2 regions of the Cupriavidus sp. GW821-FHT07C08 genome follow, and region 1 is predicted to be linked to the other one. Evidence: predicted binding sites of a transcription regulator. Region 1 holds the regulator's gene; the other holds the start of a gene.
The links. The regulator sigma-54, encoded in region 1, starts transcription at its own class of promoters, with help from an activator protein. The targets are predictions, from matches to a motif close to TGGCANGNAANCTGCTTT.
Positions count from the first base shown of each region.

Region 1 (14,813 bases):
TGGCTGCAGCAGCACGACCTGTACGACGCCCAGGCCGATGACCGCGTGCAGCGCATCCAGAGCGTGCTGCGCAGCGACCGCCTCAAGGTCGCGTTCATTGCCGAGTTCTCGCGCGGCAAGAGCGAGCTGATCAACGCCATCTTCTTTGCCGACTACGGGCGCCGCATCCTGCCGTCGTCGGCGGGGCGCACCACGATGTGCCCGACCGAGCTGCGCTATGACGAGGCCGAGCCGCCGAGCATCCGGCTGCTGCCGATCGAGACACGCCTGCAGGAGGCCTCCACCGCTGACTTCCTGGAGGCCGGCACCTCGGCTTCGCACTGGCATTCGGTGCCGCTGGATCCGTCTTCGCCCGAGGGCATGCTGGCTGCGTTCCAGCACGTGGTGCAGACCGTGCGCGTGCCGCCCGCGCAGGCCGAGGCGCTGGGCCTGTACCACGAGAACGATCCCGATGCCGCCTACGCGGTCGATGCCGAGGGCATGGTCGAGATCTCGCGCTGGCGCCACGCCGTCATCAATTTCCCGCATCCGCTGCTGCGCCAGGGCCTGGTGATCCTTGACACGCCGGGCCTGAATGCGATCGGCACCGAGCCCGAGCTGACGCTGCGGCTGATCCCCGACGCCCATGTGGTGGTGTTCGTGCTGGCCGCCGATGCGGGTGTCACCAAGAGCGACCTGGAGCTGTGGCGCAGCCATGTCGGCGCCGGCCACCGGCGCGGCTGCCTGGCGGTGCTCAACAAGATCGACGGGCTGTGGGATCCGCTGCGCGAGCCGGGCGAGATCGCGCAGGAGATTGCGCGGCAGGTGTCCACCACCGGGCAGGTGCTGGGTATCGAGCAGTCGCGCGTCTATCCGGTGTCGGCGCAGAAGGGCCTGGTGGCCAAGGTCACGCACGACGACGAGCTGCTGGCGCGCAGCGGCCTGCCCGAGTTCGAGCACGTGCTGTCCGACCAGCTGATCCCGCGCCGGCGCGAGATCGTCTCGGACCAGGCGCACCGGCTGGTGCAGGACATGGCGCGCGCCGCGCAGCAGCTGCTGCAGAGCCGCCGCCGCGATATCGTCGAACAGCTGTTCGAGCTGCGCGGCCTGCGCGGCAAGAACCATGCGATGGTCAAGCACATGCTGATGCGCGTGCAGGGCGAGAAGGAAGAGTTCGAGCAGAGCATCAGCAAGTTCCAGGCACTGCGCCTGGTCTTCGGCCGCCACAGCGCCGACATCATCAAGAGCCTGCAGCTGCGCGACGTGCGCCTCACCATGCGCACCGCGCGCGAGCAGATGAAAGAGCGCTTCTTCTCGCGCGGCCTGCGCGAAGACATGGACGCGCTGTTCGCGCAGCTGACCAGGCTGGTGACCGATGCCGACAACAAGATCGGCCAGCTGCACCAGTTGATCGAAAGCATGTACCGGCGCTTCAACGCCGAGCACGGCTTCACGCTGCCCGCGCCGATGCAGTTCACTGCCGAGCGCTACGTGGCCGAGCTTGAGGAAACGCTGCGCCTGGTGCATGCGCACTTCGGCACGGTCAGCATGCTGACGCGCTCGCGCCCGCAGCTGGTGCAGAGCGCCTTCAGCACCATGGCCAGCCGCGTGCTGGAGAACTTCCGCGACCTGAATCGCGATATCGAGGTCTGGCTCAAGTCGGTGATGACGCCGCTGGAAGCGCAGGTGCGCGAGCACCAGAAGCAGCTGCGCCGCCGTGTCGATTCGATCGAGCGCATCCACGAGGCCACCGACACGCTGGAAAGCCGCATCGCCGAGCTCGAGGAAGTGCTCAACGGCCTGGACGAGCGCAGCGGCCGTATCGAGGGCTACGCGCAGCGGCTGCTGCGGCCGACGGCCTCCGCCGACAGCGCGAGCCTTGCGGTGGCCTGATCCTGAAGCCGGTATATCATGTGGCGCCGCAATTAGCGGCGCCTTTTTCTTTGGTGCGCCGCGCGCCCCCGCGCTTCAGAACGTTTTACCCAGATGCCCCGCAAACCAGTCCCCCGCGCCGTTCCCGCCATCCCCGACGATATCCGCGTGCCGCCCGACTTCGGCGCCCGCGTGGTTGACTGGCAGCGCCAGCATGGCCGGCACGACCTGCCGTGGCAGAACACGCGCGACCCGTACCGCATCTGGCTGTCGGAGATCATGCTGCAGCAGACCCAGGTGAGCGCGGTGATCGACTACTTCCAGCGCTTTGTCTCGCAGCTGCCCACGGTGCAGGCACTGGCGGCGGCGCCTGCCGACCAGGTCATGGCGCTATGGGCGGGGCTGGGCTACTACTCGCGCGCGCGCAACCTGCACCGTTGCGCCATGCAGGTGGTGAGCGAGCACGGTGGCCGTTTCCCGACCGATCCCGCGGTGCTGGCCACGTTGCCCGGCATCGGCCGCTCCACCGCCGCGGCGATCGCCGCGTTCAGCGCCGGCGTGCGCTCGCCGATCCTGGACGGCAACGTCAAGCGCGTGTTCGCGCGCTGCTTCGGCATCCACGGCCATCCGGGCGAGCGCATGGTGGAAACGCGCATGTGGCAGCTGGCCGAGCTGGCCTTGCCGGCGGCAGGCCCGCGCCAGGCCGAGGACATGATCGCCTATACGCAAGGGCTGATGGACCTGGGCGCCACGGTGTGCTCGCGCGGCAAGCCGGCCTGCCTGGCCGATGCCGGCGCGTGCCCGCTGTCGGCCGGCTGCGTGGCGCGCCGCGACGGGCTCACCGGCGTGCTGCCCACGCCCAAGCCGCGCGCGGCCATCCCCGAGCGCAGCACGGTGATGCTGCTGGTGCGGCGCCAGCGCGAAGTGCTGCTGCGCCTGCGCCCCGGCAGCGGCATCTGGGGCGGGCTGTGGAGCCTGCCTGAGATGCCGGTCGACAGCGTGCCCTTCGACGCCGAAGCCGCCGAGGCGGCCGCGCTCGACTATGCCAGCGCCTTCGGCAAGCCCGCACGCGCCGCGCTGACCGGCGAGCTGACCCATGTGTTCACGCACTTCCGCCTGCTGATCCGTGCCATCCGGGTCGATGTGAGTGCGGACGGCGCAAGCCTGATGGCGCAGGACAGCGCCGCAGAAGCCGCGCAGCGCTGGATCTCGCTTGACGATCTCGATGCGGTGGGGACGCCCGCGCCGGTGCGCAGGCTGCTGGAGGACCAGGCGCGCGGCGGGCTGTTCTGAAGCCTGGCGGAGTCTCGGGGATCCGCGCCTAGAGCATGTGGTTCTGGCGCATGTAGCGATGCACGATCTCGATGCGCATGCCGGCATCGGGTAGCGCCATCAGCATCTGCTTTGCCTTGAGCGGCACCGGCAGCAACTCGCACAGCCGGTTGGCGACCCAGCTCGGGTCGTCCCACAGGTAGGGCTCGTCGAACGGCAGCCGGTCAGGGTGCTCGGCGTGCAGCCGCGTGACAATGCGCCGCAGCGCATCCAGGCATTCGCCCAGCAGCTCCAGCTTGCAGTCGATGATGTCGGGGGGCAGCACCTCGGCGCGGGCGACCAGCAGGCCGTCGTCGCGGGTGTCATGGCTGACGATATGGAAGCGCTCGCGGCCGCGCGCGCGGATCAGCAGCACGCCCAGCTGCTCCATGTTGCAGTCGACGATTTCCGCCAGGCAGCCGACCAGCTCGGGCACGGTAGGCTGGTCCGGCCGGGCCACTTCCTCGCCGCTTTCGATCAGGCAAACGCCAAAGGGCGTGTTGTCGCGCAGGCAGTTGCGCACCATGTCGACATAGCGCGCCTCGAACACGCGCAATGGCAGCCGTCCACCGGGAAACAGCACGGTGTGCAACGGGAACAGCGGCAGGTTGTCGAGCGTCCGTGGCGGATCTTCTGATCCCGTGGGACGGTAGAGGTCGGTCGAGGACATGCAGTGCCAGCTTGGGTATCGCGCAGCAATGGGCCAGCCGGCCAACGCGGCGCGCAGATGCCAGTGATGCCAGTGGGCAGTCCCGCCTGCGTCAGCCCGCCGGTGCGAGCTCTCGGTGTCTCACCAGCACATTACCATGCGCCCGGAAGTAGTTGGCAAGCCTTTCCGCAATATAGACCGAGCGATGCTGGCCGCCGGTGCAGCCGATCGCCACGGTCAGGTAGCTGCGGTTGTCGGCAATGAAACTTGGCAGCCACTTTTCCACATAGGCGCGGATATCCTCGGCCATTGCCAGCACCATTGGCTGGGCCTGCAGGAAGTCGATCACCGGCGTGTCGCGCCCCGTCAGCGGGCGCAAGGCCAGGTCGTAATAGGGGTTGGGCAGCGAGCGCACGTCGAACACCATGTCCGCATCGCTGGGCACGCCATGCTTGAAGCCGAACGACTCGAACAGCAGCGTCAGCCGCTGGCTGTCGTCGCGGATCAGCTCCTTGATCCAGCTGCGCAGCGTATTGGTGCGCACATTGCTGGTGTCGATGCGGTGCGCGGCCTCGGCCAGCGGGCTCAGCAGCGCGCGCTCCATCTCGATCGCTTCCATCAGCGCGGTGTCGTTGAAGCCCGGTTCACCGCCCGGGCCCGGCATGCCGTCGGTACGCCCCGACAGCGGGTGGCGGCGGCGCGTCTCGGAGTAGCGCTGCACCAGTGCGTCGGTGCTGGCGGTCAGGAACACCACTTCGACCTGGTGCTCCGCGGCCAGCGCGCGCACGGTGTCGGGCAACTGGTCGAGCGACTCGCGGCTGCGGATGTCAGTGGCGACGCCCAGGTGCGTATAGCCCTGGCTGTCGAGGTAGCGGGTCAGTTCCGGGATGAACTGAGCCGGCAGGTTGTCCACGCAGTAGTAGCCTGCGTCTTCGAGCACGTTCAGTGCGACGGACTTGCCGGAACCGGATATGCCGGTGATGAGGATGATGCGCATAGCAACTGAAGCATAGCATCACGTGATGAAGGCGTCATGACACCACGCGCAAAGCAAGCATGGCGAACCTCGCGGTTCGCCATGCTTTTGTCGTCAGCTTGCGGCGCTGGTTGCGGCTCAGGCTGCCTTGGACAGGCATTCCTTCATGTAGGTCTTGTATTCGTCGCCCTTCTTGCCCTTGCCCGACTTGCTGCAGGAGGCCATTTTCTCCTGCTGGGTCTTGGACGCGCCCTTGGACAGGCATTCCTTCATGAACGCCTTGCGTTCGTCGCCCTTCTTGCCGGCGGCTTGCGTATTGCAGGCCTTCATCTTGTCCTGCTGGGCGTTGGCTGCGGGCTTGTCCGGGGTAGCCGGGGTGGCGGGCGTGGCAGGCATGGCCGGCGTTGCCGGTGCGGTGGCCGCCGGCTTGGCTGGCGTCGCGGGAGTTGCCGGCGTGGCGGTGGTCTGTGCAAAAGCGCTGGCGGCGATCATCGGGGTGACCAGCGCGCACATCGCGATCAGTTTCTTCATGCTTGCTCTCCTGGGTGTGGAAAACTTCATGGCCGCGCGCCATTGCCGGCGTTGCAGCTTCCGTAACGGGCGCGATGCCCATTACAGCACAAAACGGAGCATGCCTGAAGAACGTTGACGCCCTGCGTCAACGCCGTTGTAAGCAAATGAAAACGCTGGGGCTCAGAGCAGGCGGCCCTGGCCGCGCGAAACCGCATCGGCCTGCATCGCGGCGCGCTGCCGGTCCATGAAGTCGCGCAGCGTATCGATGCCGCGCAGGCGCAGGATGGTATTGCGCACCGCGGCCTCGACCAGCACGGCCAAGTTGCGCCCGGCCGCCACCTGGATCTTGACCATGTGGATCGGCAGGCCCAGCACGTCCAGGTATTGCGAATCGAGCGGCAGCCGCTCGAACTCGCCGTCGTTGCGGCGCACCAACTGCACCACCAGTTTGATCTTCATCTTCCGGCGCACCGCGGTCTCACCGAAGATGGTCTTGATGTCGAGCAGGCCCAGGCCGCGCACTTCAAGCAGGTTCTGCAGCAGCGGCGGGCAGCGGCCTTCGATGAAATCCGGCCCCAGGCGCACGAAGTCCACGGCATCGTCGGCCACCAGCCCGTGGCCGCGCGAGATCAATTCCAGGCCCAGTTCGCTCTTGCCCAGGCCAGATTCGCCCATGATCAGCACGCCCATGCCCAGGATGTCGAGGAAGACCCCGTGCATGGTCACGCGCGGCGCGGAAATGCGCGACAGATACAGGCGCAGGTGGTCGATCACCGCGGCCGACGACACCGGCGTGGTGAACAGCGGCGTGGACGAGCGCGTGCAGCGCAGTTCCAGGTCGGGCGGCGGCTCCATGCCGTCGGCGATCACCAGGAAGGGCGGCTCCAGCAGGATCAGCTCGCCCATCTGGCGCTTGCGGGTCTCATCGTCCAGCCGCTGGTAATAAGTGATCTCGGGTTTGCCGAGCACCTGGATGCGGTTGGGGTGGATCAGGTTCAGGTGGCCCACCAGGTCGGCGGCGGAGGTGGCTTCGCGGGCGAACTCCACGTCGAAGGCGCGGTCCGCGCCTTCCAGGCCGGCCACCCAAGAGAGTTTGATGTCGGCTGCGTTGTCGTCGAAGATGGACTGGGAGGTGACGCCGGTGAGTTCCATGCGGTATGACTGGTGGGGCGGTTTGCGAAGCGCCTGGCGCCTGCCCGGTCTGGTGCCGGCCCGCCTGGGGGATCAGGGGATCAGGGATGCCATGCGATCAGCAGCTGATGGACGGCATCGGGCGTCGGCAGCGTGGCCAGTCCTTCGCGCATGTCGCGGTCGGAAAGCAGTTGCGCGATTTCTGACAGGATTTCCAGATGCTGCTGCGTAGCCTGTTCGGGCACCAGCAGGAAGATCAGCAGCGATACCGGCTTGCCATCCGGCGATTCGAACGGAATCGGCTCGGCCAGGCGCATGAAGGCGGCCAGCGGCTGCTTCAGGCCCTTGATGCGGCCGTGCGGGATCGCCACGCCTGCGCCCAGGCCGGTGGACCCCAGCGACTCGCGCGCGAACAGGTTGTCCGTCACGATGGCGCGCGCCACACCATGGTTGTTCTCGAAGAGGAGCCCGGCCTGCTCGAACACACGCTTCTTGCTGGTGACGCTGACGTCCAGGGTGATGTTGCCGGGTGGCAGCAATTTGGCCAAACGATTCATGGGCGATGCGCAGGATTTCAGTTAGCGGGCAGATCGTTCCGCCGGGCAGTGGGCTGGCTCCGGGCTGCCGTTGGCCTGGCCGGAGGCGTCCGGCCCATTATAGAGCAGCGACTACCCCTGTATTGTGCAGCGCAGCGGGGCAAGCCGGTGCAGAACGATACATGGTGATGCAATCGTGCCTCCGGGCCGGGAGCCGGCGCACCGATGCGGGGCGCGGCCAGGATTCCCTCTCTTTGTATGGCGCAGCATACACCTTGGCGCAGCGCTTGCGAACACTCTTGCCCATTCGGGTGAAAAGCGTTGGCTCCGGCGCCACAGCCGGGCCGCACCGCCAGTGCGGGCGCGGCATGCCGGCGGCAACCCGGAACGCGAGGGCGCAAAAAAGCCGCGCTTCGTGGCGCGGCTTGCCTGTTCAATCCTGATTCAGCAGCCCGCTGCGGGGCTGCCGGGCACGGTCATTGCTGCATTTGCGCTGCGGCCATCTGGTACTTGACCGCTTCGCGGTCGTGGCCTTGCACGCGATCCTTGTAGCGGATCACCTGACGGTCCAGCTTGTCGACGAGTGCGTCGATCGCTGCATATAGGTCTTCGTGATGCGCCTCGACAAAGATGTCCTTGCCCTTGAGATGTAGATTGATTTCCGCGTACTGACGCCGGTCCTTTTCCTTGTGGTTGTCGACAGAGAGCAGCACGCTAACGCCAATGACCTGATCGAAATGCCTGACGATTCGCTCCAGCTTCGTTTCCACGTACTCACGCAGAGGGGGCGTGATGTCCAGGTGGTGTCCACTGATCTTGAAGTTCATAGCGCTTCTCCTTCTGAAAGAGCCTCACCAGGCAGGCGGTGGGCTCGGCTACAAAGACTTGCGGAGATTGACTGCGGGGATCTTCAGGGCTTCGCGATACTTGGCAACAGTGCGGCGCGCAACAACAAAGCCTTGCTCACCCAGCAGTTCGGCAATGCGACTGTCGGAAAGGGGATTCCTAGGGTCTTCGGCTCCTATCAGTTGCTTGATCAAGGCGCGGATGGCCGTTGATGAAGCCGCGCCACCGGTTTCGGTGGACACGTGGCTGCCGAAGAAGTACTTCAGTTCGAAAGTACCCATCGGCGTTGCCATATATTTATTGGTCGTCACCCGGGAGATGGTTGACTCGTGTAAACCCAGTGTATCGGCAATCTCCCGCAAAACCAAGGGGCGCATGGCGATTTCGCCGTGACTGAAAAAGTTCTTTTGACGCTCGACAATGGCCTGCGAGACACGCAGGATTGTGTCGAACCTTTGCTGGATGTTCTTGATCAGCCAGCGCGCCTCCTGCAGCTTCTGCTGCAGCCCGGCCGTGCCGGACTCACCCTTCGCGCCACGCAGGATTTGCGCATACATATCGTTGATGCGCAGCCTCGGCATCACATCCGGATTGAGTTGCGCGATCCAGCCGCCGCCACCCTTGCGCACGAACACGTCCGGCACCACGAAGTCGGCTTCCGGACGGCTGTATGCATGGCCAGGGTAGGGCGCCAGCGAGCGGATCAGTTCGTGTGCGGACTTCAGTGCCACTTCATCGACCTGCAGCGCTTTCTTCAGCCGCGTGTAGTCGCGTACTGCGAGCAACTCCAGGTGGTTGGTAACGATGTTCAGCGCCAGTTCGCGCTGCGGGTGCGTCAGGCGCCGCAACTGCAGGGCCAGGCATTCGGCGGCGTTGCGCGCGCCCACGCCGGGCGGGTCGAAGCTCTGCAGCAGCGTGAGGATGGCGTGGACTTCGTCGATCTCGAATTCGAGTTCTTCCGGCAACTCCGTGCAGATCTCTTCAAGCGACGCGCTCAGGTAGCCATCGTCGTCGAGCGATTCGATCAGGAAGATGGCCAGGCCCTTGTCGCGCGCCGAGATCTTCAGCGGCGTGAGCTGTTCCATCAGGTACTCGCGCAGCGTGGGCTCGGCTTCGCGCAGCTGCATCGGCGTTTTTTCGTCCTCGTCGCCCTGAGGGCGGCGGGCAAAGTCGTCCAGGCTCCAGTCGCCGCTGCCATAGTCGTCGCCGTTGCCGCTGTCGCCATAGCTGTCATCGTCACCCGCGCCGTCGGCGCGGGCCTCGCCATTGCCCTGGGGCTCTGCCGGGGCGGGCGCCGGTGCGCTCTGCAGGTTGACCGAGCCATCGGCCGCCACGCGCAGCGGGCTTTCGATCCAGTCGTTCTCGCGCTCGAGCAGCGGGTTTTCCGTCAGCGCCTGTTCGACCTCTTGCTGCAGTTCCAGCGTGGAGAGCTGCAGCAGCCGGATCGACTGCTGCAGTTGCGGGGTCAGGGCCAGATGCTGGGAAAGACGGAGCTGTAGCGACGGTTTCATGCGAGCTATTCTATGCGCATCTTTCCGTTGTTGGAACGGAAATTGCTATCGCTTTTGCGGTCCGATCGCCGCTGGCTGTGGGAGGGCCCACGCGCGCGCGAAGAGGCCTGCCGCCCCGGGCAGGCCGCTAAATCACATGCGGAAGTTCTCGCCCAGGTAGACGCGCCGCACTGCGTCATTGGCGATGATTTCTTCGGGCTGGCCCGCGGCCAGCACCGTGCCTTCGCTGATGATGTAGGCGTGGTCGCAGATGCCGAGCGTCTCGCGCACGTTGTGGTCGGTGATCAGCACGCCGATATTGCGTGCCTTGAGGAAGCTGACGATGCGCTGGATCTCGCCCACGGCGATCGGGTCCACGCCGGCGAAGGGCTCGTCCAGCAGGATGAAGCGCGGTGACGACGCCAGCGCGCGCGCGATTTCCACGCGGCGGCGCTCGCCGCCCGACAGCGACAGCGCCGGGTTGTTGCGCAGGTGCGCGATCTGCAGGTCGTCGAGCAGCGAATCCAGGCGGCGCTCAATCTCGGTCTTGGGCAGTGGCTTGCCGTTGCTCACCTGAAGCTCCAGTACCGCGCGGATGTTCTCTTCGACGTTGAGCTTGCGGAACACCGAGGCTTCCTGCGGCAGGTACGACAGCCCCATGCGCGCGCGCTCGTGGATCGGCAGGCCGCTGATGTGGTCGCCGTCGAGCACGATATCGCCTTCGTCCAGCGCCACCAGGCCCACGATCATGTAGAACGAGGTGGTCTTGCCCGCGCCGTTAGGCCCGAGCAGGCCGACCACCTCGCCGCTCTTCACGTCGAGCGAGACGTCCTTGACCACCGTGCGCGAGCCATAGCGCTTCTTCAGGTGGCGCACGACCAGCGTGCTGCCGCCGGGAAGGACGGTGGAGGCTTCGACGGAAGGCTTGTCGGCGATGGTTGCGGTATCGGTCATTGGCACAGTCTGGCGTTCAGGCGTTTCTGGCGCGGGCAGGCAAGCCGGCGCCAGGCGTCAGGGTTTGTTGGCAGGCGCGGGCGCCGGCTTCAGGTCCAGCGGCGAGCCGATGTTGCCCGTGGCGCCGGTCTTCTGGTCCTGGCGCGGCGACAGCACCGCGCGCACGCGGCCGGACGGATTGGCGGCGGCGGCGTCGCCACTGCCGCCGCCGGCGGCCGTGTAGAACTCCTTGCGGCTGTCGTAGGTCAGCACCGCGCCGCGGATCTCGTCGACCTGCTTGGCGCCCTGCAGGCGCGCCATGCGGGCATTGCCGATCAGCTTGGAGTACTCCTGCTTGCCGTCGTACTCGATGCGGTCGCCCCAGCCGTCGATGTATTCGTCGACGCCTTCGCGCTTCTGCCGGATGTAGGCCTGCTTGCCCGGCTTGGCGGTGGCCACCGCGAACTGGTAGCCCTCGGGGTCGGTGCGCAGTTCGGCAGCGTCGGACTTCAGGATCATGGTGCCCTTGGTCAGCACCACGTTGCCGGTCAGCGTATAGATCTGCTTGACGTCGTCGTAGCTGGCGTTGTCCGCCTCCAGCACCATCGGCTTGTCGCGGTCCGCGCGCTCGGCCAGGGCGGGCTGGGCCAGCAGGCCGAAGGCCAGGGCCAGGGCGAGCAGGGCCGGGGCGGTGCGTTGACGGGACGATGTCGTCAGGGAAGCAGTCATGTTGGCAGGGGTTGCTTGAGGGCGTCTGGGTACGTTGGTGCGGGTTGGCGCGGCCCCCGGGCCGGGGCTCAGGACCCCGGCGCGCGGCCCGGGGTCGGCCCGGTGATGATGGTGCCGCGTACATTGCCGAGCAATTGTACTTCGCGCGTGACGTTGTTGAAGATCAGGCCGTTGGCGGTCATCACCGACGGGCCGCGCGTCAGCTTGACCGGCTTGTCGGTCTTGACGATGTCGTCATTGACCAGCAGCTGGAAATAACTGGATGCGGCGGTCAGCTGCGGGTCCTTGGACACGTCCACGCCCTGCTGGCGCATGACAAAGCCGTTGCCGTACAGGTCGATCACCGAGCCCTCGGCGTTCATGCGGCCCATATCGGCGCGGGCGGTGACCGGCGGGCGGTCCGGCTCGTACGCGCGCATGGCGGGCCGGGTCACTTCGTAGGTCTGGTCGTCCTCGAAATGGACCATGCGCTCGCCGGTGAAGCGGATCTTGGTGCTGCCGTCCTGCGCCAGCTCGGTGGCCGAGAAGCGGTCCATGAAGTAATCAGGCTCATGCTTCTTGGTGCTTTGCGCGGCCAGGTCTTCCTTGGGGGAGTTGATCTGGACCAGCCAGAACGTGCTGCCCGCCACGAAGGCCATCAGCAGCAGCGGCAGCAGCCGCATGACGATGCCGCTGAGGGAGGCGAGGAGTGCCTGCATGGTGTCCTTGGCGTTGTGCCGGTTGTGCCGGGCCCGCGCCCGCTCAGATGACCTTGGCGCGGGTCAGGTCGTGGATATGCAGCGCGCCGGTCAGGCGGCCGTCGTCGTCCACCACCAGCAGCTGGTTGATGCGGTTGGCTTCCATCACCTGCACCGCTTCGACGGCGAGCTGGTTCTCGTTGACCACGTGCGGGTTGCGGTGCATGACCTCGCCGATGGGCACGGTCTTCCAGTCGCGCGGGGTTTCCAGCAGGCGGCGCAGGTCGCCGTCGGTGAAGACGCCGATGGCGTGTCCGTCCGGGTCCACCACGGCGGTCATGGCCATGCCCTTGCGGGTGATTTCCATCAGCGCCTGGGCCAGCGGCGTGTTCTCGCGCACCTCGGGCACGGCGTTGCCGGTGCGCATCACGTCGCGCACATGGGTCAGCAGCTTGCGCCCGAGCGCGCCGCCGGGGTGCGAGCGGGCGAAGTCTTCCTCACCAAAGCCGCGCGCATCGAGCACCGCCACCGCCAGCGCATCGCCGAGCGCCAGCGCCGCGGTGGTGCTGGCCGTCGGCGCCAGGTTCAGCGGGCAGGCTTCTTTCTCGACCGCCGCGTCCAGGTGGACGTCGGCCAGCTTGGCCAGGTTGGAGTCGGGGTTGCCGGTGACCGAGATCAGCCGCGCGCCAATGCGCTTGACGATCGGGATGATCGACAGCAGCTCGCCGGTCTCGCCAGAATTGGAGAAGGCGATCAGCACGTCGTCGCGCGTGACCATGCCCAGGTCGCCGTGGCTGGCCTCGGCCGGGTGCACAAAGAACGCCGGCGTGCCGGTAGAGGCCAGCGTGGCCGCGACCTTGCGTCCGATATGGCCGGACTTGCCGATGCCTGAGACAACCACGCGCCCGGTGCATTGCAGGATCAGCAGCACGGCACGGGCAAAGTCGCCGTTCAGGCGTCCGGAAAGTGCGGAAACCGCATCGGCTTCGGTCTGGAGAGTGTCGCGGGCGAGCCTGAGTGCTCGATCCGCATCGAAATTAGCTATCATGGCGACGAAGTATACCAACGAATGCGATGGCGCCTGGCCCGACCCATGGCGCACGTCGTGCTTGCCGTGCTCGCCGTATTTTGCCGGCAGGGTGCCCGTGCCGGGTCGGACGCGCGCCTGGCCGGTCACCCAGACCCCCTGATGCATTCTCCGCTGGAACTGACCCTGGTGCTGCTGGCCGCCGCCGTCTTCGGCGTGGTCGCATTCCGCATGCTGCAGCTGCCGCCGATGCTGGGCTACCTGGCCGTCGGCATCCTGATCGGCCCGCATGCGCTGGGGCTGGCCAGCGACACCGCGCAGACCAAGTACCTGGCCGAATTCGGCGTGGTCTTCCTGATGTTCTCGATCGGGCTGGAGTTCAACCTGACCAAGCTGCGCTCGATGAAGCGGCTGGTGTTCGGCCTGGGCGGCTCGCAGGTGGTGCTGTCGATGCTGGCGGTGGTGCCGGCCAGCTGGGCTTTCAACTGGCTGTTCCCGCTGTCCTGGCAGGCGTCGGTGGCGCTGGGCGGGGCGCTGGCGATGTCTTCCACCGCGATCGTCTCCAAGATGCTGTCCGAGCGCATGGAGCTGGAAAGCGAGCAGGGCCGCAATATCATCAGCATCCTGCTGTTCCAGGATCTGGCGGTGGTGCCGCTGCTGATCGTGATCCCGGCGCTGTCGCGCGATCCGGGCGACCTGATGGTGGCGCTGGGCCTGGCCACGGTCAAGATCGTGGTGGCCCTGGGCGCCATCTTCTTCCTTGGCCAGCGCCTGATGAGCCGCTGGTTCCACGTGGTGGCGGCGCGCCGTTCGCAGGAACTGTTCATGCTGAACCTGCTGCTGGTGACGCTGGGCATGGCGGCGCTGACCGAGCGGCTGGGCCTGTCGATGGCGCTGGGCGCCTTCATGGCGGGCATGCTGATCTCCGAGACGCCCTACCGCCACCAGGTGGAAGAGGACATCAAGCCGTTCCGCGACGTGCTGCTGGGGCTGTTCTTCGTCACCATCGGCATGCTGCTCAATATCCGCGTGGTGCTGGACCACGTGTGGCTGGTGCTGGCGCTGCTGGTAGTGCCGGTGCTGTTCAAGCTGGTGCTGATCGCGGTGCTGGCGCGGGTCTTCGGCTCGCGCCAGGGGGTGGCCATCCGCACCGGGCTGGGGCTGGCGCAGGCCGGCGAATTCGGTTTCGTGCTGCTGAACCAGATCGACGGCCTGAACCTGGTCGACCCGGTGCTGATCCAGGTGATCCTGGCGTCGATGCTGCTGTCGATGCTGGCCGCGCCATTCCTGATCCAGTACAGCGACGCCATCGTGCTGCGCTTTGCCGCCAACGAATGGCTGATGCAGTCGCTGAACATGACCCGCATCGCCGCGCAGAGCCTGCAGACCGAGAAGCACGCCATCATCTGCGGCTTCGGCCGCAGCGGGCAGAACCTGGCGCACATGCTGGAGCGCGAGGGCATCAACTACGTGGCGCTGGACCTGGACCCCGACCGCGTGCGCGAGGCCGCCGCGGCCGGCGATACCGTGGTCTACGGCGACGCGGGCCGGCGCGAGGCGCTGATCGCCGCCGGCATCCACCGCGCTGCCGCCCTGATCGTCACCTATGCCAACACGCCGTCGGCGCTCAAGGTGCTGCACCACGTGCAGGAACTGGCGCCGGCGCTGCCGGTGATCGTGCGCACGGTGGATGACTCAGAGCTCGACACGCTGCAGAAGGCCGGCGCCACCGAGGTGGTGCCCGAGATCATCGAGGGCAGCCTGATGCTGGCTTCGCACGCGCTGGTGCTGCTTGGCGTGCCGATGCGGCATGTGCTGCGCGGTGTGCAGGAGGCGCGCGACGCGCGCTACAGCCTGCTGCGCGGCTACTTCCACGGCCGCGACGATGAGGAGGACATGGTCGAGCGCGATTCGGTGCGGCTGCACTCCGTGTCGCTCGGGCCGCAATCCACGGCGGTGGGGCGGCGCCTTGGCGTGCTGGGGCTGGAGCGCATCGGCGTGGAAGTGACCGCGGTGCGCCGGCGCGGCATCCGCGCCTTCGACCCGGAGCCCGAGACCGTGCTGGAACCGGGCGATATCGTGGTGCTGCGCGGCCCACCCGAGGCGCTGGAAGCGGCAGAGACGCGCATCCTGAACGGCTGAGC
Region 1 is NZ_JBWKQZ010000012.1:118,030-132,842, reverse strand. Features, by position in the region: gene AC07UK_RS17210 (dynamin family protein) at 1-1,872, shown strand, start outside; gene mutY (A/G-specific adenine glycosylase) at 1,966-3,144, shown strand; gene AC07UK_RS17200 (LON peptidase substrate-binding domain-containing protein) at 3,173-3,832, opposite strand; gene rapZ (RNase adapter RapZ) at 3,924-4,808, opposite strand; gene AC07UK_RS17190 (PsiF family protein) at 4,926-5,318, opposite strand; gene hprK (HPr(Ser) kinase/phosphatase) at 5,481-6,452, opposite strand; gene ptsN (PTS IIA-like nitrogen regulatory protein PtsN) at 6,533-6,988, opposite strand; gene hpf (ribosome hibernation-promoting factor, HPF/YfiA family) at 7,444-7,794, opposite strand; gene AC07UK_RS17170 (RNA polymerase factor sigma-54) at 7,843-9,324, opposite strand; gene lptB (LPS export ABC transporter ATP-binding protein) at 9,457-10,257, opposite strand; gene lptA (lipopolysaccharide transport periplasmic protein LptA) at 10,315-10,965, opposite strand; gene lptC (LPS export ABC transporter periplasmic protein LptC) at 11,034-11,663, opposite strand; gene AC07UK_RS17150 (KpsF/GutQ family sugar-phosphate isomerase) at 11,707-12,690, opposite strand; gene AC07UK_RS17145 (monovalent cation:proton antiporter family protein) at 12,832-14,811, shown strand.

Region 2 (14,813 bases), on a different contig from region 1:
ACCCTCAACGACAGCGCCGCCGCGATCCTGCAGCGCTGCGACGGCAGCCACACGCTGGACATGCTGATCGATGACCTGCAGGCCGCGTTTGGCGTGCAGGGCATCGCCCCGGAGGTACATGCCTTTGTCAAACATGCCATCGAACGCGGCTGGCTGGTCTGAGGTCGCGCCCGGCCCGCCGCTATGGCTGCTGGCCGAGCTGACCTACCGCTGCCCGCTGCATTGCGCCTTCTGCTCCAACCCGGTGGACTACGCCCGGCACACGGCCGAGCTGGGCACCGCGCAATGGTGCGACGTGTTCAGCCAGGCGCGGGCGCTGGGCGCGGTGCAGCTCGGGCTGTCCGGCGGCGAGCCGCTGCTGCGCAAGGACCTGGAGACACTGGTCCGGCATGCGCATGGCCTGGGCTTCTACACCAACCTCATCACCTCGGGCGTGGGCCTGACCGACGCCCGCCTTGCCGCCCTGCGCGACGCCGGCCTGGACCATATCCAGCTGTCGTTCCAGGACTCCACCCGCGAGCTCAACGACTTCCTGTCCAGCACCCGCACGTTTGACCTGAAGCAGCGCGTGGCGCGCATGATCAAGGCGCACGGCTACCCGATGGTGATGAACTGCGTGCTGCACCGGCATAACCTGCCGCATGTCGGCACCATCATCGAAATGGCCCTGCAGATGGGCGCCGAATACCTGGAACTGGCCAACACGCAGTACTACGGCTGGGCCTGGGAGAACCGGCTGGCGCTGCTGCCCACCCATGAGCAGCTGCGCGAGGCCGAGGCCGTGGTCCGGCAGTACCGCGCGCGCATCGGCAGGCAATGCCAGATCCTGTTCGTCGTGCCTGACTACTTCGAGGCGCGGCCCAAGAAGTGCATGAACGGCTGGGGCACCACCTTCCTTGGCGTGGCGCCGGACGGCACCGCGCTGCCCTGCCACGCGGCGCGCATGCTGCCCGGCCTGGCACTGCCCAATGTCACCACGCAGGGGCTGCGCGAGATCTGGACCGAAAGCGATGCCTTCCGCCGTTTCCGCGGCACGCAGTGGATGCAGGAGCCCTGCCGTTCCTGCGACCAGCGCGAGCAGGACTACGGCGGCTGTCGCTGCCAGGCGTTCCTTGTCACCGGCGACGCCGCCGCGACAGACCCGGTGTGCGAGCGCTCCGGCGCGCACGACAAGGTCAGCGAGATCGTGCTGCAGGGCCGGCTGGCTTTGGCGCAGGCGCGCGAGCAAGCGATGGTATTTCGCAGCGATGGCAACTCGCTGCGGCTGAGCAGCGGCCAGCGGTAAGAAAGAAAAGACCCCGGCATGGCAGGCGCCAGCCGGGGTACCTTGCCGGCAAGCCGGCATCGTCAAGACAGTCGCCGGCCTCAGCTGGCACTCAACACCCACTCCGCCAGCTTCTTCGCGTCATCCTCGCCAAGGCTGCCATGCGGCGGCATCGGAATCCGCCCCCACACGCCCTTGCCGCCTTCGCGGATCTTCTTTGCCAGCCGCTCCGCCGCCTGGCTGTCGCCCTTGTACTTGGCGGCCACCTCGGCAAACCCTGGCCCCACCAGCTTTGACTGCATGCCATGGCAGGAAAAGCAGCCGCTCTTGTCGGCCAGGGCCTGCATGTCGGCTGCCGTGCCGGCCAGTGCCGCGCCCGGCAGCAGCGCCGAAACCACCGCCAGCGCCATCCATTCCTTCTTCATACCTGTGTCCCTCTTCGTCCCATTTCGACCCGTTTCGTCCTGTTGCAACCGCGCCCGGCGCACGCCGCGCACCCATGATGCGATGCGCGCGTGCGCCGGACCGTGTCACCTCCCGCCGGCTCAGCTCTTGTGCAGCTTGAACACCCACACCGAGCCGCCCTGCTCCAGGAAGTTCACACGCTTGGCCACCTCGCCGCCCCACAGCGGCACCGCGCCGCCCCAGCCGGACACCACGGCCACGTACTGCTCGCCGTTCTCTTCCCAGGTGACCGGGGGCGCCACCACGCCGCTGCCGGTCTGGAACTGCCACAGCTCCTTGCCGGTCCTGGCGTCGGCCGCCTTCAGGTAGCCTTCCGGCGTGCCCCAGAACACCAGCCCGCCGGCGGTGGTCATCACCCCGCCCCACAGCGGCGCGCTGTTCTTGACCTCCCACATGATCTTGCCGCTCTTGGGGTTGATGGCCCGCAGCGTGCCGATATAGTCCTCGTTCAGCGGACGGATGGTGAAGCCCGCGCCCAGGAAGGCAGCACCCTTCTTGTAGCTGATGGGCTCGTTCCAGATATCCATGCCCCACTCGTTGGCGGGCACGTAGAACAGGCCGGTCTGCGGGCTGTAGGCCATCGGCTGCTGGTTCTTGCCGCCAAGGAAGCCCGGCGCGGCAAACACGGACTTGCCCTTCTTCTCGTCGCTGCCGGCGGCGGGGTCACCGGGGCGGCCTTCGGCGATGTAGTTGGGGCGGCCGCTCTTCAGGTCGATGCCGGTGGCCCAGGTGATTTTCTTGACGAAGGGGAAGGCGTTGACCAGCTTGCCGCTGGCCGCGTCGTTGACATAGAAGAAGCCATTGCGGTCGGCCTTGCCGCCCATGCGCTTGCCGTCCAGGTCGAAGGTCACGAACTCATTGACGCCATCGAAATCCCAGCCGTCGTTCGGGGTGTTCTGGTAGTGCCAGACGATCTTGCCGGTGGCGGGATCCAGCGCCACCGTCGAGGCCGAGTAGAGGTTGTCGCCCTTGCGGATATGGCTGTTCCAGGGGCCCGGATTGCCGGTGCCGAAGTACACCAGCCCGGTGGCCGGATCATAGGTGCCGCCCAGCCAGGTGGCGGCGCCGCCGGTCTTCCAGGTCTCGCCCGGCCAGCTCGCGTTGGTGGTGCCGGTCACGCCGTTCTCGGTCTTGTTGCCGTCCTTGTCGTACTTGTAGCCCATATGGCCTTCCACCACCGGCCGCGACCACACCAGCTGCCCGGTTTTGGCATCGCGCGCCTCGACCCGGCCCACCACGCCGAACTCGCCGCCCGAGATGCCGGTCAGCACCATGCCCTTGACGATCATGGGCGCCGCCGTGTACGAATAGCCGGCGGCGTAGTCCTCCAGCTTCTCCTTCCACACCACCTTGCCGGTCTTCTGGTCCAGCGCCACCAGCTGCGCATCGAGCGTGCCGAAGATCACCAGGTTGTCGTAGAGTGCCGCACCGCGGTTCACCACGTCGCAGCACGGCATGATGCCTTCGGGCAGCCGGTGCTCATACTTCCAGAGCTTGCGTCCGGTCTTCAGGTCCAGCGCGTAGATGCGCGAATACGAGGCCGTCACGAACATCTTGCCGTCATGGATCAGCGGCTGCGATTCCTGCCCGCGCTGCTTCTCGCCGCCAAACGAGAACGACCACGCCGGCACCAGCTGCCCGACGTTCTTCGTATTGATGCGCGACAGCGTGGAATAGCGCTGGCCTTGCGGGCCCATGCCCCACGACAACACATCGCCGGGGCTCTTTGCGTCGTTCTCGATCATGGCATCGGTCACTGCCGCCTGCGCGGCCAGACTGGCCGCGGCAGCCGCAACCGCCATCACTACTCGTAACGTCCTCATTGCCATCTCCTCTCTTGTTTTGGGTTTCCCTGGTGCGCCACTGCGCCACACACCAGACATGCCTTTGGCAATTCCCATGCCAGTCGCATCCCCGCACCAGCACGCCGGTTGCGGCCCCGCTGCGTGATGGCAGCCGTGCCAGCGCGCAACACTGCGTTGCAGCTGCTCCAGAATTGAACAGCCCGCCACGGCTGGCCGGCGTCAGTGCCCAAGCGCGGCTTCCTCGCGCGCCGGGTAGAGATGGCCGACGTTGCGCAGGTACTCCGCGGGCATCGCGGCCCAGTGCGCGTAGGGCTGCGGCACCGGCATCGCCATGACCTCGGCCAGGTCCCGCCCCTGCGCCGCGGCCTCGCGCAGGCGCGTGTCCAGCCATTGCAGGTAGCCGCGCGTCTGCGCGATGGCCTCTGCGCCGCCGCCGGCCGCAGGCACTGGCCCGTGGCTGGGGACCAGCACGCGCGCCCCGCTGTCGGCCAGCAGCGCCTGCAGCCGGTCCAGGCTGGCCAGCCAGCGGCCGATATCCGCGTGCGGCGTGGTCGGAATGCGTTGCCGGAACACCAGCCCGCCGGCAAAGACCACGCCCGCGCTGTGGTCCAGCACCACCAGGTCGTCGCCGGTATGGCCGTCCAGGCGCACCAGCTCCAGCGTATGGCGCCCGATCGTGCGGCGGCCCGGCGCCAGCGCGTGGGCAGCCGGCGCGGGCTCGGTGCCGCGCATCCAGTCGCCGCACAGGCGGTAGAGGTTGTCGGCATAAGCGGCGCCCTCGCGCCGCGCCCCGTCGATGGTGCCGGCCAGGGCGCTGCCGCCAACATCGGCATAGGCCTGGTTGCCGAAGAAATAGTCGGGATGCAGGTTCAGGTTCAGCACCAGCCGCACCGGGGCGGCCGTGACCGATGCAATCGCCTTGCGCTGCTGCTCGCCATACAGCCGCGACGGGCCGGTGTTGATCACCACCACCCCGTCGCCGGTGTCGATAAACGCCGTATTGATGATGTTGCAGCCGTTGCCGGGCGCGAAGTCGGCATTGGCGCCTTCCAGCAGCCACACGCCCGCGGCGATCTCGCGCGGGGCCAGGCGGTAGTCAGGAGGCTGCAGCGCGGCCTGCTGGGCGAATGCCGCCGGCACGGGCTGGCCCGCCAGGCATAGCAGCAACCACAGTAGCAATCGTCGCTTCATGGCGATACCCGCGCCGCGATGCGGTTGCCGTTGTTGTCGTGGCCGGCCACCGTCATGCCCGGCGGCACGGCATCGCGCAGGTCGAAGGAGAAAATCGGGTTCTCGGCAACCGGCTCATGCAGCGTCAGTCGCAGCAGCGGCTGCCGGGCCGCGTCGGCCAGGACCAGGGTCTCGATATGGAACGCCGGGATGCCCGCCGCCAGGCCGGTATCCATCGGATGCATCACGCGCAGCCGCACGCGTGCCGCGGCCCCGCCGAAGCCCGGGAACACGCGCGCGTCCACGCGGTTGAGCGTGCGGCTCCAGCTGCCGTCGCGGCGCGTGGCGCCGGGCACCGTGCAGCCCCCGCCGCCGGCATCGACCAGCACGCTGCCGACATGCCAAGTGCCGTCGCGCGTGCGCGCCGCCACCCGCACCGGCGATGCCTGTTCCAGCTTGAAGCGGAACGACAGCGAAGGGCGCACCCGCAGCGGTTCGAACGCCAGCACCTCGCGGATCGGGTTGCGGTCCACCGCCACCACGATGCGATCCACTTCGCCCAGCGCCGAGGCATCGAAGGCGATCGGCACGCGCATGGGGTCTTCCGCAAACGCCGGCCCGGTCACGCTGACGCGGCTGTCGAACACCACCGGCCCCATCTGCAGCAGCTCCTTGTGGATCCAGTCCCATTGCGGCGACTGCAGCGGATCGCTGTGCGCGATGACGGCGCCCGCTGCCCCGGCAGCCGCTACCGCCGGGCTGGCCATGCCCAGTGCGGCCGCCATCAGCAGGACCATGCCCCGCGTCCGGCGCCTCATGCCTGCTGCCCCCGGCGCGCCATGCCGCGCTGCGGGTCGTAGCCCTGCAGCGCCAGCGCGAAGAACACCACCGCGCTGCCCGCCACCACCGCCAGGCTCAGCGGCGCCACCTGCCCGTACAGCGCAAAGCGGATCGCCTCGACCGCGTGGGTGAAGGGATTGAAGCGGGCCAGCTGGTACACCACCTCCGCGCCCGACTCCTGCAGCTTCCACAGCGGATACAGCGCCGAGCTGATGAAGAACATCGGGAAGATCACGAAGTTCATGGTGCCGGCAAAGTTCTCGAGCTGGCGCACATGGACCGACAGCAGCAGGCCCAGCGCGCCCAGCATCAGCGCGGCCAGCGCCATGGCGCCTGTCGCCGCCAGCAGGTGCAGGGACTCGAAGCGGATGCCGAAGGCCATCGCCACCAGCAGGAACGCGGCCATCTGCAGCAGCGACAGCACCGTGCCCGCCGCCAGCTTGCAGGCCAGCAGCCAGCCCCGCGGCAGCGGCGCGGTCAGCAGCAGCCGCATCACGCCCATCTCGCGGTCGTACACCATGGCCAGCGACGACTGCATGCCGTTGAACAGCGCGATCATGCCCAGCAGTCCGGGCGCCACGTAGACCTTGTATTCGATGTAGGTGTCGTAGGGCGGCGCGATGGCGACGCCCAGCGCGTTCTGAAAGCCCGCGGCAAACACGAGCAGCCACAGCAGCGGGCGCACCAGCGACGACAGCAGGCGCCCGGGCTGGCGCAGGTACTTGCGCAGCTCGCGCCCGCAAACCGCGCGCAGCGCGCGCCAGCGATGGATCAGGATGGAGGCCATGGGTGTGCTACGCGGATGGGGCCCGGCACGCCGTGTCGGCTTCATCGGCGCCCAGGGTGTCGAGGTTGTTCTTCGGATGCAGCACGCCTTCCACCGGGGCCATGCCGACCACGCCGTCAGGGTGGGCCAGCAACACCGGCTGGCGCAGCTGGCGGTCCCAGCGGCGGAACGACAGTGGCGGCCCCTTGAAGCCGTCCACCACCACCTGCCCGGCGGCAAGCGCCTGCGCCTGTCCGGCAAACCCGGCCCTGGGCAGGCGCGCCACGCTCTCGGCGATGGCCTTGACCGCCACCCAGGCAGCCCAGTCGTAGCCGGTCATCGGACGGCCCGCCGCGCGCATGAAGCGCCGGTTGAGCTGCGGCCCGCCATTGCGCTCCCAGGCCCAGTGCCACGCCTGCGCGCCCAGCCCGCTGGCGCCCACCACCGGGCGCGGCAGCAGCGTGGCGTAGGGCACGCCGCGGGCGAACTCGCCGTCGGCATCGGCCACCACCACCACGTCATAGTCCACGCCGCCGGTCAGCAGGCCGAGGTTGGCCTGGTCGCGCTCACGCGGGTCGTTGGACAGCCTGAAGGCGCGCTGCGCCGACCAGGCAATGCCAAAGCGCCGCGCCGACGTCACCAGCGCGTCGCGCTGCGCCGCATCGGCCGCGGACGGGCCGCTCAGCAGCAAGGCGCGGAGCCATTTGCGCAATACCAGGTACTGCATCAGCGCATCCGCGCGCATGCGCAGGCTGGGCAGCGTGTGCAGCAGCACCGGCGCGCAGCCGGCGCCGCGCAACGCGTCGTCATCGGCCGACACATTGAACAACAAGGCCTCGCCCGGCCTGACCGCGCCCGCGGCCGCCCTGACCGACGCCGACGGCAGGTCCAGCAGGATATAGCGCGTGCCCTGCCGCGCCAGCGCCGCGACCAGCGGGGCCACCTCGGCTTCAGTGCGGGCTTCCTGGGCTTCCAGCCTGAGCGACTGACCCGCGGCCTCGAGCGCCACGCGCGCTTCCGCGGCCGCCACCTGGGCGCCGTCGAGCGCACGGCCCTGCGGCTGGCCGGGATAGCGCTGCGCCAGGCGCCGGGGCGCATAGCGCGCGTCGTCGGCCTGCGACACGACCGCCACGCGCACCTCGGCAGCGTGCACCGCGGCAGGCAGCCACGCCAGCGCCATGGCACCCAACCCGGCACGCCACCACTGCCACCACGCACGCGAGCGCTCAGTCATCGATCGCCACCGAATGCGGCACCCGGCCCGCCTTGAGCGTGGCCACCGCCTTGCGGCTGGCGGTGTCCACCACGCTGACATCGTCGGACAGGCCGTTGGCGACATAAAGCCGCGCGTTGTCGCGGCTCAGCGCCAGCCCCCATGCGCGGCGGCCGACCAGCACATAGTCCTGCACCCGGCGCGACGCCACCTCGACCACCGCGACATGGTTGGCGCGGCCCAGACCGATATAGGCGCGCGTGCCGTCGCCGCTGGCCGCCATGCCCACCGGGGTCACGTCCTCGGCGCGAAAGCCCCGGGGCGCGAAGGCGATGGTCTGGGCCACCTCGAAGGTATCGGTACGGATCACGCTGACGCTGGCCGACAGTTCGTTGGACACCCACAGCTCCTTGCCGTCGCGCACCAGCAGCAGCCGCCGCGGCCGGTTGCCGACCTGGATATTGCGGATCACCTTGCGCGTGGCCACGTCGATGACATGGACCAGGTTGGCCACCTCCGAGGTCACGTACACATGCCTGCCGTCGGCGCTGACCCTGACGCCCTCCGGCTCCTCGCCCACCCTGACCGCGAACACGCGCTTGCCTGAAGCCGTGTCGTAGGCCGACAGCAGCCCGTCCTCTTCATTCGAGACATAGAGCGTGCGGCCGTCCTGGCTGAGATCGAACAACTCCGGATCGTCCCCCACCGGCAGCGATGCCACGGTCTTGCGGCTGGCCACATCGACCACATCCACCCGGTTGTCGTCGCTACAGGCCACGTACAGGCGCGTGCGGTCGGGTGACAGCTGCAGGTGGCGCGGCCGCTTGCACTGCCGCCATACCGCGACCAGCTGCCGGCTGCGGGCATCGAAGACGGCGAGGGCATCGTCCTTCTCGCTCGAGACAAAGACCTGGTTGGTAGCCTGGCCGACGGGGGGCGCGGCGCCGCCCTGCGCGCCTTCGGCCAGGCCGGCGGCAACCAGCAGCGTCGTAACCAGCAGCAAGGCAAAGGCAAACCAGACGGGGGATGGCATCTTGTTCATGCGGGTACGCGCCTCGCGGACAGGTCAGTGACAGGGGCCGGCGGCGTCATGGCCAGGAAGGCGCCCTCCAGGGTGTCGCACGCCGCGGCGCCGCGCAGTGCGGCCGGGGTGCCGTCGAAACGCACCATGCCGCGGTCCAGCACGATCACGCGGTCGGCGTGCTCCACCTCCTGCACCAGGTGGGTGGCCCAAAGCACGCCAGCCTGCGCCCGCGCCGTCAGGCGCCGCGCATCGGCCACCAGCTGCGCGCGCGAGGCCGGGTCCAGCCCCACCGTCGGCTCGTCCAGCAGCAGCATGGCCGGTTCATGCAGCAGCGCGCGCGCCAGTTCCACCTTGCGCCGGTTGCCGCCAGAAAGCTCGCGCACCGGTGCGCGCGCACGCGCCGCCAGCCCGAAGTCATCGAGCAGCCGGGCGATGCGCGGCGCCGCCACTCGGCGCGGCAGCCCGTGCAGGTCCGCGTGAAAGCGCAGGTTGGCCAGCACCGGCAGGTCCAGGTCGATGGCCGGCTGCTGGAACACGATGCCCAGCCGTGCCAGCGCGCGCACCGGATCGCGCCGCATGTCGCTGCCCATGACCGTGACCTGCCCCGCATCGGCCACGAACAGGCCGCTGAGGATCTGGAACAGCGTGGTCTTGCCCGCCCCGTTGGGCCCGAGCAGTGCCACGAACTCGCCGCGCCGCACGCTGAGCGAGACCCCGTCCAGGGCCACGCGGCTGCCGAAGGCCTTGCGCACGGCGTCGCAGCACAGCGCCGGTGGTGCCTGCATGGCCATCACAGCTGCCCCCGGGGCCGCGCCGTGCCCACGCGCCCGGCAAAGGTCCGCTCGGTCTCCCACGCATGGCGCAGGAAGGCATCGTATTGCGCGGTATTCAGGTAAGTCAGCTCCTGGTCGTACCGGGCCAGTTCCGCAACGTGGCGCGGCTGCTGCATCGCGGCGCGGAACGCGTCATGCAGGCGGCCGACGATTGCCGGATCGGTGCCACGCGGCACGCCGATGCCGTAGGGCGAGTTATGAACCGCATCGGCAAAGCCCAGCTCGCTTACCGTCGGCACCTCAGGCCAGCGCGGTGAGCGCTGCGCGCTGAACACGGCCAGCAGGCGCAGCTTGCCGGTCTCAACGAAGGGCGCGAAGCCGGTGGAATTGACCCCCGCCATCAGCGAACCGTTGGCCACCGCCAGCATCTGGTCAGCGGTGCCGTGATACGGCACGTGGATATAGCGCACGCCGCTGCGCCCGAGCACGTCCTCCATCGCCAGATGGGCGGTGGTGCCGATGCCGGTGGAACCCACGGTCAGCTCGCCCGGATGCGCGCGGCCCCAGGCAATCAGGTCGCGCAGCGAGCGCAACGGGCTGTCTGCGGGCACCACGATGCCGAAGGTATAGCCCGAGATCATCAGCACCGGCTGGATGTCGCGCAGCGGCTGCCAGGCGGTCTTCTGCTGATGCGGGAAGCGATACACCGTCAGCGGCAGCTGGCCGATGGTGTAGCCGTCTGGGCGCGCCGCGGCAAGCAAGCCGCCCACCAGCGTGCCCCCGGCGCCCGGCCGGTTCTCCACCACGATCGGCTGCCCCAGCTCACGCCCGGCCAGCTCCGCCAGGATGCGCATGGAGATATCGGTGGCGCCGCCCGCTGGCCAGGGCACCACCAGCGTGATCGGCCGCGACGGATACCCGTGCGCGCCCTCGGCCAGCGCGGCGCCCGCATGGACCAGGCCGAGGCACGGCAACAGCAGGCAGGCAAGGCAGCGACCGAGGCGGCGGAACATGGCTGGGCACCAGGCAGAGTGTTGATGCGGGTGAACAGAGCAAGGCCGATACCATGTGCAGCGCAGCATGGGGCCGCGCTCCATGCCAGGCGTTGCCTGGCCGCGCCGGACGCACTCCCGGACGCTGCGGCCAGGCCGTGCCTTGTGCGGTGCGCCGCGCACGACTGTCCCATGGTGGAGCACCGGCCCGCTGCTCGTGCCCGCAGCTGTCCTGTTTTGTGACAGGCGCAGTCCCACCACGCCGCGGCGCATGCGAACGCGCCGTAGCGGCATCCCGATCCGCCGGTGCGAGGCCCAAGGTATGAAACCTGCTCAGCTCCGGGCAAGCGCTACCCAATGCAGGTATCGCACCGCTTATCCGGAGGAGACGGAACATGCCAGCCAACCCGCGCCCCGCACCGCCAGGGCAGGCGCCGCGCGACACCGTGGCTTGCCGCGGCAGGGCCAGCCGCGGCGCCGCCACCGCGATTGCCGTGGCGGTCGCCCTGATGATGGCCCAGCGGCCCGCTGTTGCGCAGCAGGACACCGCTGTCCCAAACCAGGACAGCGCCACGCTGCCGGAAGTCCTGGTGGTGGCCGCCGCGCCGCTGCCAGGCATCGGCGTGGACAGCGACCTGGTGCCCTACACCGTGCAGACCGTGCGCGGCGACGACCTGGACCGGTCGCGCGCCGGCAACCTGGCCGAGTACCTGTCCCGCAACCTGGCCGGCGTCAACGTCAACGACATCCAGGGCAGCCCGTTCCAGACCGACATCACCTACCGCGGCTTCCGTGCCTCGTCCATTCCGGGCGTGCCGCAGGGCCTGTCGGTCTACCTGGACGGCATCCGCGTCAACGAGCCCTTCGGCGACGTGGTCAGCTGGGACATGATCCCGGAAGCCGCGCTGGCGAGCGTGTCGCTGGTGTCCAGCGCCAACCCGGCCTACGGCCTCAATACCCTGGGCGGCGCGCTGGCCATGACCACCCGTTCCGGGCTGGACTCGCCCGGCTTCACGGCCGACCTGTCCTACGGCAGCGGCGCCCGCAAGCGCGCCGACCTGTCCGGCGGCATGCGCAGCGACAGCGGCTGGCACGCATTCGCGGCCGGCACCCTGTTCCAGGAGCATGGCTGGCGCGACCAGTCGGGCGGCCGGCTTGGCAACGTCTTCGCCAAGGCTGGCTATGCGGGCGACACTGACAGCTGGGACGTGTCCGTGCTGCACGGCCGCAGCACGCTAACCGGCAACGGGCTGGTGCCCAGCTTCCGCGCCAGCGGCAATGGCACGCTGCCAGACCTCTACCAGGCCAACCGCCGCGCCGTGTACACCTACCCCGACCAGACCCGCAACCAGTTGACCCAGGTCGCGGTCAACGGCCGCCACTGGTTCGACGACAAGACCAGCGCCGCCGCGCTGGCCTACGTGCGCACCAGCCGCCGTGACACCACCAACGGCGATGTCAACCCCGCCTACGAGGCCTATGCCGAAGACTGCGAGGACGGCTTTGCGCCCGACGGCAGCCCGCGCGGCGACGCCTGCGGCATGACCCGGGCCGAAGGCGCCGCGCTGCATCCCGCCATGATCAACACCACCCATATGTGGCAGCAGACCGTCGGCATGGCGCTGAGCATGGCCAGGGAGACCGACCACCACCTGCTCAACGCGGGCCTGACCCTGGACCGCAGCCGCCTGACCTACTCGCAGTACGCCCAGCCCGGCACCTTCACCGACGACCGCGGCGCCGTGGCCGACCCGGACGCCCCCAACGCCCTGTTCTCAGGCGTCGGCGGCAGCTCGCGCATGCTCGGCCTGTACCTGTCCGACACCTGGTCGCTGACCCCCAGCACCTTCCTGACAGCCTCGGCCAGGTGGAACCACGTCGCGGTAAGCAACACCCTGCGCAACAGCGACGGCAGCGAACAGCCGCGCGAGAGCTTTACCTACCGCCGCCTCAACCCGGCGCTGGGGCTCTCGCAGAAGCTGGGCGGCGGCGTCACCGTGTTCGGCGGCTACGCCCAGAACAACCGTGTGCCCACCGTCCTCGAACTCGGCTGCGCCGACCCGGAGCGGCCCTGCCGCCTGCCGGCCGGCCTGCAGGCCGACCCCTACCTGAAGCAGGTGGTCTCACATTCCTACGAAGCAGGCGTGCGCTGGCACCGCGGCAAGGACACCGAAGTCACCGCGTCGCTCTACCGCATCGACAATCACGACGACATCCTCTTCCTGCGCGCGCCGAACACCCAGCTCGGCTATTTCGCCAACTTCGACCGCACCCGCAACCAGGGCCTGGACCTCACCGCCCGCCAGCGCGTGGGCGATGTCACGCTGCGGCTTGCCTACAGCTATCTCCAGGCCACCTACCAGGCCGCCGGCCAGCTTGCCGCCGGCGAACGCACCATCGACATCCGGCCCGGCATGCGCATGGCTGGCCTGCCCCGCCATACGCTCAAGCTGGGCCTCGACTGGCAGGCACTGGCCGGCCTGACGCTTGGCGCCGACCTGGTGGCGGTGTCAAGCACCGTCTCCAGCGGCAACGAAGACGGCCTGCGCAGCAACCCGCAACCGGGCGCGCCGCCGAAGACCGCCGACTGGCATGTGCCCGGCTACGCCACCCTCAACCTGCGCGCGGCGTACAAGGTGAACAAGCGGTTTGAGATCTATGCGCGCGTGGCCAATGTCTTTGACCGGCGCTACGAGACCTATGGGCAGATCGCGAATGATGTGTTCCCCGGCGGCAGCCTGGTGCGCCCGCATGTGGCACCGGGGGATGCCGCCAGCGCGCTGTTCGTGGCACCGGGCGCGCCGCGGAGCTTCTGGCTGGGGGTGGTGTTCCGGATGTAGCAAGCCAGGCAGGTTCCGCCGAGCAATGCGGCGCGGGCCGGCATGCAGTGAACCTGTCGGCCCGCACCCCGGGGCGCGCTACTATTCGCCTGACGCGGCGTCTTTGCCTCGAGCGTCAGCCCTCCCCCCCAACCCGTCATGACCCGCATTGTCCGCATCGCCCTCCGCACCCTGGCATCCGCAGGCCTCATATTCCTGAGCAGCGCGCATGCCACCGACATCGACTGCGATCCGTCGGCCACGCCTGCCAGCGCCACGCAGGCGCAGCGCCTGATCTGCGAATCCGCGCTGTTTTCCATGGGCTACCAGCGCATCTACGCCGACCAGCAGCGTCTGCTCAAGGCGCGGGCAATCACTGAGGCGGACATTGCAGCGTTCCGCAAGAAGCGGGACCGTTGCGATTCGGCGTCCTGCCTGGACACGGTCTTCCGGGAATGGAATGCGTTCGCCAGCCGGGCGCGGGTCCCTTGACCGGAGAGCCATAGCGGGCAGTCCCGCCCGCGCGGACTCAGAAAGCGCTGGCTGGCACAGCGCCGTGGCCGGCAGGGCCGGCCTTGCCTTTCTGGACGCCGGATGCCAGGGCACGGATGGCGGCTTCGCGGGAGTTTCCGATGCGCTTGTGCGCGGTCTCCAGGACCGCATCGATATCCCGCCTGGTTACGGCGCGCTGCAGGGCACGCCAGGTCTTGAAGGAATTCTCCAGCGACCCGGGACGGGAGGCGAGCCCCAGCCGCACATAGCGCAGGACCCGCAGCGAGATGGAGTTCAGCAGCTCCCCGACCAGCCGGTTGCTCGACAGGTCTGCCATGGCCATGTTCGCCAGGAAGGTCACGCTGATATAGGCGTCCACGGATTCCTCGACGGCCTTGCCGAGCCGCGGCATGAATTGCTCGAACAGCGCATCAAGCGCGTCCGCGCGCTCTTCCATCAGCTGCCTGAGCAGAATGGCAAACAGTGCATCCCGCACGACGTAGATATCCCGCAGATCCTGGGCATTGGGCTCGGTGACAATGGCGCCGCGCCGCGCGCGGAACTCGATCAGCCGCTCCCGCTCCAGGATGCGCAAGGCCTCGCGCACTGGGGCACGGCTGACCTCCAGGACCTCGCTGATGTCCTTCTCAAGCAGGCGTTGTCCCGCGTGGATCACGTCGATCGTAATCAGTCCCGCCAGCCGCACCGCAATCTGGTCAGCAACGGATGCCGACCAGTCGCGTCCATGCATAAGCGCCTGCTCGACCGCCAGCGTGACCGGATTCTGCGGTGTTTGCGGCGCAAGCAGCAACTGCAGTTCTGGCGTGTTGGTAGTCTTGAGTCTGCCCATGAGGGGTAAATCCTTCCGATTATTGGGGAACCGGTCGGGTGTTGCCCTCGATCGGCGCTGCACCGCTCGCAGCGTCCAAGATCTTACCTTACGTGGCGTATCGGGCGGATGGCCGGGCGTGGCATTGCGGCCGGTGCAGGCTAAGCAGTCGTCTTTCGGCGCACTGTGCCGCGTGTGGCCCGGCTCTCCTTGGGGCTGCAGCCAAATTGCGCGTGATACCAGCGCGAAAATCCGCTCGGCGCGGAAAAACCGAGTAGCGTCGCCACCTCGGTCAACGGGCGATCGCTTTCGATGACATGACGCGCGGCGAGTTCCGTGCGGATGTCGTTGACGATCGACG
Region 2 is NZ_JBWKQZ010000019.1:36,584-51,396, forward strand. Features, by position in the region: gene pqqD (pyrroloquinoline quinone biosynthesis peptide chaperone PqqD) at 1-162, shown strand, start outside; gene pqqE (pyrroloquinoline quinone biosynthesis protein PqqE) at 134-1,285, shown strand; gene AC07UK_RS22690 (c-type cytochrome) at 1,366-1,689, opposite strand; gene AC07UK_RS22695 (PQQ-dependent methanol/ethanol family dehydrogenase) at 1,810-3,552, opposite strand; gene AC07UK_RS22700 (quinoprotein relay system zinc metallohydrolase 1) at 3,754-4,725, opposite strand; gene AC07UK_RS22705 (quinoprotein dehydrogenase-associated SoxYZ-like carrier) at 4,722-5,501, opposite strand; gene AC07UK_RS22710 (ABC transporter permease) at 5,519-6,331, opposite strand; gene AC07UK_RS22715 (type 1 periplasmic-binding domain-containing protein) at 6,339-7,544, opposite strand; gene AC07UK_RS22720 (PQQ-dependent catabolism-associated beta-propeller protein) at 7,537-8,565, opposite strand; gene AC07UK_RS22725 (ABC transporter ATP-binding protein) at 8,562-9,338, opposite strand; gene AC07UK_RS22730 (tripartite tricarboxylate transporter substrate binding protein) at 9,338-10,333, opposite strand; gene AC07UK_RS22735 (TonB-dependent receptor) at 10,708-13,152, shown strand; gene AC07UK_RS22740 (hypothetical protein) at 13,291-13,623, shown strand; gene AC07UK_RS22745 (GntR family transcriptional regulator) at 13,661-14,434, opposite strand; gene AC07UK_RS22750 (AraC family transcriptional regulator) at 14,614-14,813, opposite strand, start outside.
Region 2: AC07UK_RS22695 (PQQ-dependent methanol/ethanol family dehydrogenase) is a predicted target of sigma-54. The motif match lies at 3,617-3,634, and genes of this name have one in related genera.